3 regions of the Streptomyces sp. NBC_00328 genome follow, and region 2 is predicted to be linked to each of the others. Evidence: riboswitches for the same ligand, from Rfam matches in the RefSeq annotation. Region 2 holds a riboswitch; each other region holds the start of a gene.
The links. A riboswitch is a leader RNA that binds a small molecule or an ion and turns the genes downstream of it on or off. The one in region 2 is predicted to bind cobalamin.
Positions count from the first base shown of each region.

Region 1 (4,988 bases), 3.7 Mb from region 2:
CGCAGGAGGCAGGCGGTGCGGCCGGCCAGGGCCCGGAGGGTGTTCTCGGCCAGTTCCGGTGTGCCGTAGGCCGCGTAGGGGGCGACGCGGACCGGGCCGCCGAGGGCCGCCGCCATGTAGTGGACGAGCGGGAGTTCGGGGACGAGGAGCGAGACGGCCGTCGCGTGGGGTGCGTGGGTGTGGACGACGCCCCGCGCCTCGGTCGCGCGGTAGACCGCGAGATGCATCGGCAGTTCGCTGGTCGGGCGCAGCGATCCGAGCACCTGCCGGCCGTCGAGGCCGACGCCGACGATGTCGTCGTGCGTCAGCCGGTCGTAGGGCACGCCCGTGGGCGTGACCAGGACGGTGTCTCCGACGCGGACGGAGACGTTGCCGGAGGTGCCGACGACCAGCCCGTCGGCGACGGTGCGCCGGGCGGTGGAGACCAGTTCGTCCCAGGCCCGCCGGAGGGTGTCCCGCGCGTGCGGCCCGTCACGCCCGTCTCGCTCGTCTCGCTCGTGGGCCTCGCCCGTCGTCCGTGCGTGCTCGTGCCCGACCCGTGCGTCCCGGTGCGGCTCAGTCATGACGCGATCCTGCCAGGCACCGCTTTCCACACACCCGCGCGAGCGGGCTTCGGGGCGGCTGCGGGCCGCCAACAGCCCACGGTTGTATGTGATGTGCATCACATGCAACCGAGAGAACGCCCACGGCACCCCGGTCGGACATTTGCCGCGGATCACACCCCGTGGTCGGGTCACTACGGACCGACCGGCGCTCGGACTCCATCGACAGGGTGGCCCTTTCGGGCTTCCGGGCGCTGTGACCACGGCTACAGCCTGCGAGTGACAGGGATCTCACCGCTCAAACCTGCCCCGACCAGGACACTCCACCACGAGCCCCGACCCCAAGCGGAGTACGGAATTCCGAATCCGTTCGAACCCGGCAAGCCTCCCGTCGACGCAAGCGGAATGACGATCCGCTATTCAGGACACCGTCAAGTCCGACTCAGTTCACCTTCCGTTCATCCAGGTTGCCTACGTTCCCCCTGCCACTGACGTCCAACAGAAGCCTGGGTAAATGGAACACATCACGCTCCTCCTCGGAATCGTGATCGTCACCGCTCTCGTGTTCGATTTCACGAACGGTTTCCACGACACCGCCAACGCGATGGCCACCACCATCTCGACCGGCGCACTCAAGCCCAAGGTCGCGGTGGCCATGTCCGCCGCCCTCAACCTTGTCGGCGCCTTCCTCTCGGTGGAGGTCGCCAACACGATCTCCAAAGGCCTCGTCGATGAATCCGGCATCCAGCCAGAAGTGATCTTCGCCGCGCTCGTCGGCGCGATCCTCTGGAACCTGGTGACGTGGCTCGTCGGACTCCCGTCCAGTTCCTCGCACGCCCTCATGGGCGGCCTGGTCGGCGCCACCATCGCCTCCGCCGGTACCGGCGCCGTGCACGGGGACGTCCTGGTCGGCAAGGTGCTCCTGCCCGCCGTCGCTGCCCCGATCGTCGCCGGTCTGGCCGCGATGTTCGCCACCCGCCTGTCGTACAAGCTCAGTGGCAACGCCGACACCAAGGCCACCAAGAAGGGCTACCGCGTCGGCCAGATAGCCTCCGCGGGCCTGGTCTCGCTGGCCCACGGCACCAACGACGCGCAGAAGACGATGGGCATCATCACCCTGGCCCTGGTCGCCGGTGGCGCCGTCGCTCCCGACTCCGACCCGCCGGTCTGGGTCATCCTCTCCGCCGGTCTGGCCATCGCGCTCGGCACCTACCTGGGCGGCTGGCGCATCATCCGCACGATGGGCAAGGGCCTGACCGACCTCCAGCCGCAGCAGGGCTTCGCCGCCCAGACCAGCGCGGCGACGGTCATCCTGGCCTCCTCGCACATCGGTTTCTCCCTCTCCACCACGCACTCGGTCTCCGGGTCCGTGATGGGCGCCGGTCTCGGCCGCAAGGGCGGTGTGGTCCGCTGGTCCACCGCCAAGCGCATGGTCGTCGCCTGGGTCCTCACGCTGCCCGCCGCCGCCCTGGTCGGCGCGCTCGCCGAATGGGTGACCGGTTTCGGCGCCTGGGGCACCACGCTGGTCGCCGTCTTCCTGGTCGGTTCGAGCTTCGCGATCTGGCGCCGCTCGCGCCGCGAGGTGATCGACCACAACAACGTGAACGACACCGAGGAGCCCGCCGGTGTGGTGACCCAGGCCATCGCCGCCGTCACCCCGCCCCCGGCCGGCACCGTGGCCGATGGCCTCACGGCCACCATCCCGGCTCCGGCCGAGCCCGCGGTGAACCCGCCGGCGCCGTCCCGAGTGGCCTGAGAACCGAAGGAAGAAACAGCATGAGCATCGACTGGTCAGCCCTCGGGTCCGTCTTCGGGGTCAGCCTCGGAGTGACCGTGGCCCTCGTCGCCCTCTTCACCCTCGGTGTCGCCGGCCTCTCCAAGAAGGAGTCCGCCCAGGGCGGTTCCGCGGTCGCGGCGGCCACCGGCGCGTACGTCTGCTTCGCGGCCTGCGCCGCGGCGGTGGCGTACGGCATCTCCCTGATCATCACCAAGTAGCCGGCAGGCGCCGCCCGGAACCGGGCTGCCTCCGAGCGGTACCGCGCGTGGGGTGCGGGACGGACCACCGTCCCGCACCCCACGCGTATGCCGTCCCGCCCCCACGCGTATGTGGGCCTGCGCACACTGTCCCTCCGCAGGTCAACAGCCAGTTGACGGCCGTTCTCACCCCGTGGTGGACTGCCGGAGCCAAGTACGGCGGCATGAGAGGAAGCCGGTGCGAATCCGGCGCGGTCCCGCCACTGTCATCGGGGAAGAAACTCCCCGGGAGCCAGGAACTCTCACCGCCGGTCTCGTCGAACCAGGGCGTGGACACCCTGAGTGAGGACATATCGCCATGCGCGGCTGCCCGTTGCCCGTTTCGCTGAGTACGAGGGTTCCGCTCCACCCCACGGCCGGCTGACCGCGTGCGTGCCGATCGCGTCTTCGCGTACGGCGCCGCCGCCGGCCTCCTCGGCGACCTGCTGCTCGGCGATCCCCGCCGAGGGCATCCGGTCGCCGCTTTCGGGCGGGCCGCCGCGACCGTGGAGCGGACACTGTGGCGCGACCACCGCGGGTGGGGCGCGCTGCACACGGCCGTCTGCGTCGGCGGCGCCACCGGACTGGCCGCGCTCGCGAGCCGTACCGTACGCCGCTCCCGTACCGCCTCGGTCGCTCTGACCGCCGCCGCCACCTGGGCAGTCGTCGGAGGCACCTCTCTCGGCCGCGAGGCGCGGGCGGTCGGCGGCGCGCTCGCGGCCGGTGATCTCGACGCGGCCCGGGAGCGGCTGCCGCACCTGTGCGGACGCGATCCGCAGGCGCTGGACGCCGACGGCGTCGCGCGCGCCGTCGTCGAGTCCGTCGCCGAGAACACCTCCGACGCCGTCGTGGGCGCTCTGGTCTGGGGCGCCGTCGGCGGTGTGCCGGGACTCGTCGCCTTCCGCGCCGTGAACACGCTCGACGCGATGGTCGGACACAAGTCCCCCCGCCACCGGCGCTACGGCTGGGCCTCCGCCCGGCTCGACGACGTCGCCGGCTGGCCCGGAGCCCGGCTGACCGCCGTCCTCGCGGCCGTGGCCGGATCCGACCCGCGCGGTGCCGTACGCGCCTGGCGCGCGGACGCCCGCAGGCATCCGAGCCCCAACGCCGGGCCCGTGGAGGCCTCGTTCGCGGGCGCGCTCGGCGTGCGGCTCGGCGGCACCCTCTCGTACGGCGGACGTGTCGAGCACCGTCCCGTGCTCAACGGCGCGGGGCGCGCCGTCCACGTCCACGACATCGAACGGGCCGTACGGCTGTCCCGGCGCGTGGGCTGGCTCGCGCTCGGCGTGAGCGCCGCCGGACGGGTTCTGCTCACCGGAACCGGACGGGTTCCGGCCACCAGGAAGGGGCGCACCGCATGAGCGGCGGGCTGCTGATCGCCGGGACCACCTCGGACGCCGGAAAGAGTGTCGTGACCGCCGGGATCTGCCGGTGGCTGGCGCGCCAGGGCGTCAAGGTCGCGCCCTTCAAGGCGCAGAACATGTCCCTGAACTCGTTCGTGACGCGCGAGGGCGCCGAGATCGGGCGGGCGCAGGCCATGCAGGCGCAGGCCGCCCGCGTGGAGCCGACCGCGCTGATGAATCCCGTGCTGCTCAAGCCGGGCGGCGACCGCACCAGCCAGGTCGTCCTGATGGGCAGGCCGGTGGGCGAGATGAGCGCGCGCGGGTTCTTCGGAACGGCCGGGCCCGCGGAGCGGCCGCCGTCGGCCGAAGCGTCCGCCGCGTCCTCCGCCTCCGCCGGGGACAGGCTGCGCGGGGGACGCCAGGAAGCACTCCTGGCGACCGTCCTCGACTGTCTGGCTCAGTTGCGGGGCACGTATGACGCGGTGATCTGTGAGGGAGCCGGCAGCCCGGCCGAGATCAATCTGCGGCGCACCGACATCGTGAACATGGGGGTGGCGCGGAACGCGGGGCTTCCCGTGCTCGTCGTCGGCGACATCGACCGGGGCGGGGTGTTCGCCTCGTTCTTCGGGACGGTCGCGCTGCTGTCGCCGGAGGACCAGGCGCTCGTCGCCGGGTTCCTCGTCAACAAGTTCCGGGGCGACGTCAGTCTGCTGGAACCCGGCCTCGACATGCTGCACGGCCTCACCGGCCGGCGCTCCTACGGCGTCCTGCCCTTCCAGCACGGTCTGGGCATCGACGAGGAGGACGGCCTGCGCGTCTCGCTGCGCGGTGCGGTCCGGGAATCGGCGGTCTCCTCCCCCGTCGGCGAGGACATCCTGCGGGTCGCCGTCTGCGCGGTCCCGCTGATGTCCAACTTCACCGACGTGGACGCGCTGGCCGCCGAACCGGGTGTCGTCGTGCGGTTCGTGGACCGGCCCGAGGAACTGGCCGACGCGGACCTGGTCGTCGTGCCCGGGACCCGGGGCACCGTGAAGGCGCTCCGGTGGCTGCGCGAGCGCGGCCTCGCGGACGCGATCGCGCGCCGGGCCGC
Region 1 is NZ_CP108013.1:2,768,705-2,773,692, forward strand. It holds gene OG485_RS12155 (class II aldolase/adducin family protein) at 1-563, opposite strand, end outside; gene OG485_RS12160 (inorganic phosphate transporter) at 1,057-2,298, shown strand; gene OG485_RS12165 (hypothetical protein) at 2,319-2,537, shown strand; cobalamin riboswitch at 2,697-2,837, shown strand; gene OG485_RS12170 (cobalamin biosynthesis protein) at 2,945-3,916, shown strand; gene OG485_RS12175 (cobyric acid synthase) at 3,913-4,988, shown strand, end outside.
Region 1: it holds a riboswitch for cobalamin, as region 2 does, so the genes downstream of both, OG485_RS12170 (cobalamin biosynthesis protein) here and OG485_RS28350 (ribonucleoside-diphosphate reductase subunit alpha) in region 2, are expected to answer to the same signal.

Region 2 (4,988 bases):
GGCGAGGAGCAGCGAGTTGCGCATGCCGACCTCGGCGATCCGCTGCCGCAGGGCCGCCCAGCGCTCCGGCCAGTTCAGCTCGACGTCGAAGTGGTCCGGGTGCAGGACGCCACGGGCGGTACGGGTCTTCTCCCAGGCCGGGAGGGGGCCGTTGCGCTCGGCGAGGTCCGCGGACGCCTCGTAGGAGGCGAGCATGATGCGCTCGGCGATCCGGGTGGACAGCGCGCGGGCCTCGGGCGAGTCGAAGGGCAGCCGCAGCTTGAAGAAGACGTCCTGGAGGCCCATCGCGCCGAGGCCCACCGGACGCCACTTGGCGTTGGAGCGGCCCGCCTGCTCGGTCGGGTAGAAGTTGATGTCCACGACACGGTCGAGGAAGGTGACCGCGGTGCGCACGGTCTCGTCGAGGCGCTCCCAGTCGATGTCGTCACCGACGACGAACGCGCCCAGGTTGACCGAGCCCAGGTTGCAGACCGCCGTCTCCCCGTCGTCCGTGACCTCCAGGATCTCGGTGCACAGGTTCGAGGAGTGGACGGTGTGACCCGGCTCCGCCGTCTGGTTGGCGGTGCGGTTGGCGGCGTCCTTGAAGGTCATCCAGCCGTTGCCGGTCTGCGCGAGGGTGCGCATCATGCGGCCGTACAGGTCGCGGGCCGGGATGGTCTTCTTCGCGAGGCCCGCTTCCTCGGCCTTGCGGTACGCGGCGTCGAACTCGTCGCCCCACAGGTCGACCAGCTCCGGCACGTCGGCGGGGGAGAACAGCGACCAGACGCCGTCCTCGTTCACCCGGCGCATGAACTCGTCCGGGATCCAGTGCGCGAGGTTCAGGTTGTGCGTACGCCGGGCGTCCTCACCGGTGTTGTCGCGCAGCTCCAGGAACTCCTCGATGTCGGAGTGCCAGGTCTCCAGGTACACCGCGGCCGCGCCCTTGCGCCGGCCGCCCTGGTTCACCGCGGCGACCGAGGCGTCGAGCGTCTTGAGGAACGGGACGATGCCGTTGGAGTGCCCGTTGGTGCCGCGGATCAGCGAACCGCGCGAACGGATACGGGAGTACGAGAGGCCGATGCCGCCCGCGTGCTTCGACAGGCGTGCCACCTGGTGGTAGCGGTCGTAGATGGAGTCCAGCTCGTCCAGCGGGGAGTCGAGGAGGTAGCAGGACGACATCTGCGGGTGCCGCGTACCGGAGTTGAAGAGCGTGGGGGAGGAGGGGAGGTAGTCGAGGCGGCTCATCAGCCGGTAGAGCGCGGCGACTTCGTCCACCGAGCGGGCGGTGTCGTCCTCGGCGAGGCCGGAGGCCACCCGGAGCATGAAGTGCTGGGGCGTCTCGACGACCTTGCGGGTGATCGGGTGCCGCAGCAGATAGCGGCTGTGCAGCGTGCGCAGCCCGAAGTAGCCGAAACGGTCGTCGCCCTCGGAGTCGGTCAGCGCGTCGAGACGGGCCGTGTGCAGCCGGACGAACTCGGCCGTGCGGTCGGCGATCAGGCCCTCGCGGTGGCCGACGGCGACCGACTCGGAGAAGGTCGTGACGCCCTGGGAGGCGGCCTCCTCGGTGATGGTGATCGCCAGCAGACGGGCGGCCAGCCGGGAGTAGACGGGATCCTCGGAGATGAGACCCGCGGCCGCCTCGGTGGCCAGTTCGCGCAGCTCGGCCTCGTCGGCGCGGGCGGACCGGCCGCGCAGCGCCGCGGCGGCGACCCGGCCGGGGTCGGCGTCGGGGAGGTCGGCGGTGAGACCGGTCAGGGTCCGCAGCAGCGCGGTTCCGGGACCGTCGGTCTCCACCCGGGCCTGCTGCGCGGTCACTGAAGCCGGATCGGCTGGCGCGATGGTCACGTGGGGATCTCCCTGCTCGGCACGGGACCCGGCGGGCAGGAGCGGGGCACACGGGAGCGCTTCAGGGCAGCAGCGCACCACGCGTCCACCGGCCCATTCCGCGAGGCCCGGACGTCGTCGGCACCCGGGCCGGACGGCCGGGGCGCGCTGTCGGCAGGTCCTCGGACTGACACGAGAGCGGGCACGCGGACACGCGAACACGCACAAGTACACCGTTGCGGGACAGTTCCGGATTCGCACCGAATTCCCCTGCGGCGACAGCGACCTTGAGCATACATCTTGTGTCGGGCTTCGGGACTGCCCCCACATCTTGTGTCCGCTTGGTGCCGAAGAGCGCTACGGAGTGTGTCGGAGCGTCAACTCGTAAGTGAGCAGCCGGATGTCGTCGAGCTCCGGAAGCGGGTTCCAGTCGCGGTCGGGCGTGCGGGTGAAGCCCACGCGCTCGTAGAGGCGGTGGGCGCTGTGCATGCTGCCCTGGGTGGACAGCACCACACGCGTACAGCCGCCCTCCAGAGCCCGGGCCCGTCCGACACAGGAGCGTACGAGGGCCTCACCGGCACCCCGGCCGCGTGCCTCCCGGGCGACCGCGAGCATCCGGATCTCGGCCTCCCCGGCGCGCGCGAAGTCGGCCATGGGGCTGCCGTCCGTCACGAAGGTCACACTGCCGAGCACCCGCTCCCCGTCCACGGCGACCAGCACTTCGGCGACGGCCGCGCGCCCCGCGACGTCCCGCAGCTTTCCGAGGTAGGAGTCGCTCTCCCCGAAGTCGAGCAGTCCGTCGCCGAGATAGGCCTCGGCCGTGATCCCGGCCACCGTGGGGTACTCCTCGGGCCGCGCGGGCCGGATGGCGATGTCCATGCGGGTGAGTGTGCCCGACCGGCACGGCGACGGGCCGCCGGTTTTTCACCGGCGGCCCGTCGTTCCCGGCTGTCGCCGGGACCTGCCCCGTGACCCCGCGATCCCGCGGCCAGGACAGGTCTCCGGCTCTCCTAGTGGCTCGCGTCCGCCGTGGCCGGCGGGAGCTCCGTCTCGACGCCTGCGTCGCCCGCGTCGGCCGTGTAGTCCCCGGGCGAGGTCTCGTCCACGCCCTCCGGGGCCTTGAGCGCCCTGAGGGCGAAGGTCAGGACGATGGCCACGGCCACGTTCAGGACGAACGCCGTCAGGCCGATGTAGCCGATCTCCCCGATCCCGGGGATCTCCTTCGAGCTGCCGCCGAAGTGCTTCTGGGTCGGGGAGGCCACTCCGTAGGCGGCGATCGTGCCGTAGAGCATGCCGACCGCCCAGCCGCCCAGCAGCGCCCAGCGGTGGAACCAGCGGGTGAACAGGCCGCCGACCAGGGAGGGGAAGGTCTGCAGGATCCAGATGCCGCCCAGCAGCTGGAAGTTGATCGCGACGGTCTTGTCCATGGTCAGGACGAAGACCAGCGCGCCCACCTTCACCAGGAGCGAGACCAGCTTGGAGACCCGGGTCTCCTGCCGAGGGGTCGCGGCCGGGTTGATGAAGTCCTTGTAGATGTTGCGGGTGAAGAGATTCGCGGCCGCGATCGACATGATGGCCGCCGGGACGAGCGCGCCGATCCCGATGGCGGCGAAGGCGACGCCGGCGAACCAGTCGGGGAACATGTTCTCGAAGAGCTGGGGGATGGCGAGCTGGCCGTTGGTGACCTTGACGCCGGCCGCGATCGCCATGAACCCGAGCAGGGCGAGCAGGCCCAGCATCAGCGAGTACAGCGGCAGGATCGTCGTGTTGCGGCGGATCACCTCCCGGCTGCGGCCGGACAGCGTCGCCGTGACCGAGTGCGGATACATGAACAGCGCCAGCGCCGAGCCGAGCGCGAGGGTGGCGTACGTCCACTGGCCCGCCTGGGCGGGGACGAGCCCCCCGGCGCCCGCGGCCGTGTACTTGTCGCTCGCCGCCTTGAAGATCTCGTCGAAGCCGCCCAGTTTGATCGGGATGTAGATGACGGCCACCGCGATCACGATGTAGATCAGGGCGTCCTTCACGAACGCGATCAGAGCGGGGGCCCGCAGACCCGAGGAGTAGGTGTACGCGGCCAGCACCCCGAAGGCGATGAGGAGCGGCAGGTCCTTGACGAACCAGTTGGCGCCGTCGCCGCCGCCCACGCCCATCACGTCCAGGACGGCCTGGATGCCGACGAGCTGGAGCGCGATGTACGGCATGGTGGCCAGGATGCCGGTGACGGCCACGGCGAGGGACAGGCCCTTGGAGCCGAAGCGGCCGCGCACGAAGTCCGAGGTGGTCACATAGCCGTGCCGGTGGGAGACCGACCACAGGCGGGGCAGGAAGGTGAAGATCAGCGGATAGACCAGGATCGTGTACGGCACGGCGAAGAAGCCGGCCGCGCCCGCCGCGTAGATCGCCGCGGGCACCGCGACGAAGGTGTACGCCGTGTAGAGGTCGCCGCCGAGCAGGAACCAGGTCACCCAGGTGCCGAAGGACCGTCCGCCCAGGCCCCACTCGTCGAGGGTGTGCTCGTCGGCGGCTCTGCGCCAGCGCGCGGCCAGGAAGCCCAGGACCGTGACGGCCAGGAAGAAGAAGACGAAGACGCCGAGGGCGACGCCGTTCACACCGTCCTTCATGCCTCCGCACCTTCCTTCGCCGAGGTGCGGGCCCGCTGGTCACGTCGCCAGAGCTGGTACGCGACCACCGTCAGCAGCGTGGAAAGGGGTACCCACAGCAGTTGGTACCAGTAGAAGAACGGGATGCCGATGAACGCCGGGTCGGTCTTCGTGTAGGAGCCGACCCACAGCATCGCCCCGAAGGGTGCGAGCAGACAGAGGGCGATCACCACACGTACCGGTGTCACCACTGGTGGTTTCACTTCGGGCAGGTCTGACATAGGGCGGCTCCGTCCCCTCATCGATCACCTGGGCAACGCGCAGGCAATCTAGGGGATGGTTCCGCTCTAGGGAACCCCTGCTCGGACGGCGGGTGTGGAGGGTTCGTGTCGGAGCGCACGGCGCCTTCGGCGGGCGCGGAACCCCTGGGGCCGGTACGGCGCCTGACGGTCCGTCCGGGCCCGCCGGGCCGGGCGGCGCAACGCGCGGGTACGGGAGCGTGCGCCCCGTACCCGCGGGTTACGCCATATGGCTCAGTCCTGCGGGCGCTTGAGGCGGGCGACGAACTTGTACCGGTCGCCCCGG
Region 2 is NZ_CP108013.1:6,435,284-6,440,271, forward strand. It holds gene OG485_RS28350 (ribonucleoside-diphosphate reductase subunit alpha) at 1-1,824, opposite strand, end outside; cobalamin riboswitch at 1,960-2,108, opposite strand; gene OG485_RS28355 (GNAT family N-acetyltransferase) at 2,161-2,682, opposite strand; gene mctP (monocarboxylate uptake permease MctP) at 2,814-4,424, opposite strand; gene OG485_RS28365 (DUF3311 domain-containing protein) at 4,421-4,684, opposite strand; gene OG485_RS28370 (GntR family transcriptional regulator) at 4,937-4,988, opposite strand, start outside.

Region 3 (4,988 bases), 1.8 Mb from region 2:
GCCTCCGGGCGAGCGGTTCCGGCCGCGAACTGAACCCTTCGGAACACAAGAGGGCCCTTCGGCTCCCGCAAGGACGTGACTTGCGGGAGCCCTTTCGCCCGCAGAGGCCCATGGACGATTCGACCGGGACCGCTCCGTGGTTCAGCCGCCGGCCGGGGGCCGGGGCGGGCGTGGCGCCCCGGCCGCTCGAAGGTACGGCTCAGGAGGCGGGCAGTTCGCCGCGTACCGCGTGGGCGGCGGCGACCAGGTTCTCCAGGGAGGCTCGGGTCTCGGGCCAGCCGCGGGTCTTCAGGCCGCAGTCGGGGTTCACCCACAGCCGTTCGGCGGGGATCGCCTTCAGTCCGGCCCGCAGCAGTTCGGCGGCCTCCTGCGCGGTGGGGACGCGCGGGGAGTGGATGTCGTACACGCCGGGTCCCGCCTCGCGCGGGTAGCCGTGCGCGGCGAGTTCGCGGGCCACCTGCATGTGGGAGCGGGCGGCCTCCAGGCTGATGACGTCGGCGTCCAGGTCGTCGATGGCCTGGACGATGTCCCCGAACTCGGCGTAGCACATGTGCGTGTGGATCTGTGTGTCCGGGCGCACCCCGCTGGTGCTGAGCCGGAACGCCTCGGTGGCCCACGCCAGGTAGGCCGGCCGGTCGGCGGTGCGCAGGGGAAGAGTCTCGCGCAGGGCCGGCTCGTCGACCTGGATCACCGAACTGCCCGCCGCCTCCAGGTCGTTGACCTCGTCGCGCAGGGCGAGGGCGACCTGGCGGGCGGTGTCGCCGAGGGGCTGGTCGTCGCGGACGAAGGACCAGGCGAGCATGGTGACCGGCCCGGTGAGCATGCCCTTGACCGGCCGATCGGTCAGGGCCTGGGCGTACGTCGTCCAGCGCACCGTCATCGGTTCGGGCCGCGTGATGTCGCCGGCCAGGATCGGCGGGCGGACGTAGCGGGTGCCGTAGGACTGCACCCAGCCGTGCCGCGTGGCCAGGTACCCGGTGAGCTGCTCGGCGAAGTACTGCACCATGTCGTTGCGTTCGGCCTCGCCGTGCACGAGGACGTCGAGACCGGTCTTCTCCTGGAAGGAGATGACCTCCTGGATCTCGGCCTTGATGCGCTCCTCGTAACCGGCCGTGTCGATGCGGCCGGTGCGCAGGTCGGCGCGGGCGGTGCGCAGTTCGGTGGTCTGCGGGAAGGAGCCGATGGTGGTGGTCGGCAGCAGCGGGAGACCGAGGTGGGCCCGCTGGGCCGTGGCGCGCTCGCCGTAGGGCTGGGACCGGCGGGCGTCGGCGTCCGTGACGGCGGCGGCGCGAGCCCGTACCGCGGGGTCGTGCGTGATCGGCGAGTTCGCGCGGGAGGCCAGATCGGCACGGTTGGAGGCGAGTTCGCCCGCGATCGTTCCGGTGCCCTGGGTGAGGCCCTTGGCGAGGGTGACGATCTCCGCCGTCTTCTGGCGGGCGAAGGCGAGCCAGCGCAGGATCTGCGGTTCGATGTCCCGCTCCAGGGCCGCGTCGACCGGGACGTGGAGCAGGGAGCTGGAGGCCGACACGTCGACCCGGTCGGCCAGGCCGAGCAGGGTGCCGAGGGTGGACAGCGACGTGGCCAGGTCGTTCACCCAGATGTTGCGGCCGTTGACCACACCGGCGACCAGGCGTTTGCCGGGCAGGCCGCCGACAGCGGCGAGGCCGTCGAGGTTGGCGGCGGCGGCTTCGGTGAAGTCCAGGGCGAGACCTTCGACCGGAGCCTTGGCCAGTACCGGCAGGGCGTCGCCGAGCCGGTCGAAGTACGAGGCGATCAGGAGCTTCGGCCGGTCGGTGAGCGCGCCGAGCCCGCGGTAGGTGCGCGCCGCGGCGTCCAGCTCGGCCGGGGTCCGGTCCTGGACGAGGGCGGGCTCGTCCAGCTGGACCCACTCCGCGCCCGCCGCGCGCAGGTCGGCGAGGACCTCGGCGTACACCGGCAGCAGCCGGTCGAGGAGGGTGAGCGGGTCGAAGTCCGCCGGCACGCCCGGGGCGGGCTTGGACAGGAGGAGGTAGGTGACCGGGCCGACCAGAACCGGGCGGGCGCTCGGCCCGAGGGCGAGTGCCTCCTTCAGCTCGGTGACCTGCTTGGTGGAGTCGGCCGCGAAGACGGTGTCCGGGCCCAGTTCGGGCACCAGGTAGTGGTAGTTGGTGTCGAACCACTTCGTCATCTCGAGCGGCGCCACGTCCTGGGTGCCGCGCGCCATGGCGAAATAGCCGTCCAGGGCGTCCGAGTCGACCGTGGCGCGGTGGCGGGCGGGGATCGCGCCGACCATGACGGTGGTGTCGAGGACGTGGTCGTAGTACGAGAAGTCGCCGGTCGGCACCTCGTCGATGCCGGCGTCGGCCAGCTCGCGCCAGTTCGTGCGACGCAGTTCGGCGGCGGTGGCGCGGAGGGCGTCGGCGGTGACGCGGCCCTTCCAGTAGCCCTCGATCGCCTTCTTCAGTTTCCGGTTGGGACCCTGGCGCGGGTAGCCGTACACGGTGGCCCGTGCTGCCGCGGCTGCGGGCTTGGTGGTCACGGAGATCTCCTTCGCGAGATGAATCCCTGAGATCCCGGCAACGGGACGCGAGTGCGAAGGGGCGACGAACCGGACGGAAGCGACACGGCTCGGAACAGCGCGGTCATCCGCCGATATGTACGCCGACCCGCCCACGAGGTCACCGGGATGTCCGCGCACGAGTGGTTCGTGCGCGGGCAGCGGGCAGGTCTTCGGACTTGCGGGCACGTCTTCCTGGCGGAGGACACCTACTGGCCGTCGCTTCCCAGACCCTGTTCGTCGGGTCCAGTGCGTATGACGGCGGTCGTTCCCGCTCACCGCTGCGGGGCAGTCCCGGATTCCCACCGGGTTCCCTCTTGCGACGCATCCCGCCTGGCGGACGGGGCGAACCAGCTGCACCAGCCACCCTACGGGGTGACGTGCCGAAGGGGGCGGCACATCCGTGATCCGGACGCTGAGCCGCGAGACCGGAGGCCCGAACGCCACAGGGCGGGACACTTCGCTTCGTGCCGCTGCCTGATGAAGCGTCAGGACACGCTGTCCACCGGGCAGTCGAAACGGTCATCGGGGCCCCAGTGCGTGGCGTTCCTCGCTCCTTGGGAGAGCACCCCGCAGGTCAGGTCCGTGAGCTTGTCTCCGGCGGGGGTGATCTCACGGATGTGGATCTCCTTGTTCGGTGGGTAGTGGTGATCGCTGTCCAGGGTGATGACCCCGGATTCCCCCACGTAGTTGTGGATGCCGGGATCCTGCAGATGGGTGACGAGCGCCCTGGGTGAGAAGCCCGGGTCCGTCGAGACGATGGCGTTCATGGCCTCGGTGAGGATTTCGACGGCGTCGTATCCGAGCGCGGCGTCGTTCTCGGCGGACAGGTGGAAGGTCCGGCCGAACCTCTCACCGAAGGGCCCGTCGGGCAGCGGGAGACTGAACTGGTTGTAGAAGAGCTTCAGCGCGCCGTACTCCTTGCGCATCAGGTCCGGATGCAGGATCACGTCCGGCGCCGGGCTCTCCGCCAGCACCGGTACCGGGGCGACGCGGGCGCGGCAGGCCTGGTCGGTCTGCATGTGCTCGAAGAGGTCCTCCATGACGCTGGAGCGGCCCGCGTACAGGACGAAGCCGCCTGTGCTGTGGACGAGTGTGCAGACGGTGTCGGCGATGGCCCGTGTGGTGCGGCCGTTCTCCATCTCGCCGTACTTCACGAAGTGCACCGGCCCGGTCGAGCGGTAGGCGGTGTCGAACCGGTGGGCGAGGTCGGCGCTGAAGTACTCGTCCTTGGGGTCGTAGACCACGACGGCGGCCGGACCGGAGTCGCTGGGAGCGGGGTCCGTCAGAGCGCGCAGCTGAGGCGAGTGACGGGCGAAGGACGCCATGACCTCGGCGATGCGTGCGTCGGGCGGTGAGAGCTGGAAGTACGACACGGGCGAGTCGCCGTCGACCATGCGCTGGCCCGAGACGCCGGTCCCGAGGACGGTGATGCCCTGGGCTCCCAGTTCGATCGCGGCCTGCTGGGACTCCGGACGGCTCTGGTGGAGACCCATGACGGCCGCGATGTGGTCCCGGCCCGCCCGGTCGACGATCATCTTCGCGACGTCCACAGTGCTTTTGTTGCTCTGGTTCAGGCCGCCGCGCGAGCCGTAGTGGAAGGACTCGCCGGCGTTGGCGACGAGCAGGCGTACGGGCACCTGAGCCTTGAGGCGGCGGCTGTTGACGTTCTCCTGGGCGAGCAGCGCGCCGCGCAGTGTCTGGAAGCCGATGGGCGCGGTGCGCTTGGACGTCGAGCCGACGCTCAGCGGCGCGAAGAAGACGACCGTGCGGTAGGGCCGGTCCGTGTCCACCTTCGCGTTCTGGTGGCCGAGGATCTTCTCCAGCTTTCTCAAGTCCTCGGCGTACTCGCCGTGGGCCAGGTCGCAGCCGTCGTTGCCGTCGGTCAGGCCGACGACCTCTCCGGTACCCACGTGCCGGCAGGAGGCCGCGAGACTTCCGTCGGGGAGGAGTTCCACCAGTTCCCGGGACAGGACGAGGCCGCCCGCGCCCAGCATCACCGCGGCGGTCGCGGCGGCCACCGGACGCCACCAGTCGCGGACAAGGGGAGAACGGAAGTCCACCGTGGCGGGCAGGGGCACCTCCGCCGCCGGGGCGCCGTCGTCCGGGGTACGCGGCAGCGCCAGCACCCGCACCGTGCCGGTGGCGTGGCCGGCGACCGCGGCCGAGAACTGCGCGGTCACCCCGTGACCTGTCGGGCGTGTGCCGACGGCACCTCGCTGCGCGGGCAGCGCCCGAAGGGGCGGACTCGCGGCGTACGGGGGGAGCTCGTCCGTGGCCGCGCCCAGCACCAGCAGCGGACTGCTCTCGATGTCGTGGGCGACCGCGGCGTATGTGTCCAGGAACTCGCGGCAGGCGGATCCCGCGCCGCCCACGGCTGGCAGGAGCACCACGAAGGGCCATGCGCGCCGGGGGCGGAGGCGACTCCACGCACGGGGCCGGGCCGCCTTCG
Region 3 is NZ_CP108013.1:8,190,262-8,195,249, forward strand. It holds gene OG485_RS35855 (CbtA family protein) at 1-33, shown strand, start outside; gene metE (5-methyltetrahydropteroyltriglutamate--homocysteine S-methyltransferase) at 200-2,518, opposite strand; cobalamin riboswitch at 2,684-2,906, opposite strand; gene OG485_RS35865 (ABC transporter substrate-binding protein) at 3,025-4,988, opposite strand, start outside.
Region 3: it holds a riboswitch for cobalamin, as region 2 does, so the genes downstream of both, metE (5-methyltetrahydropteroyltriglutamate--homocysteine S-methyltransferase) here and OG485_RS28350 (ribonucleoside-diphosphate reductase subunit alpha) in region 2, are expected to answer to the same signal.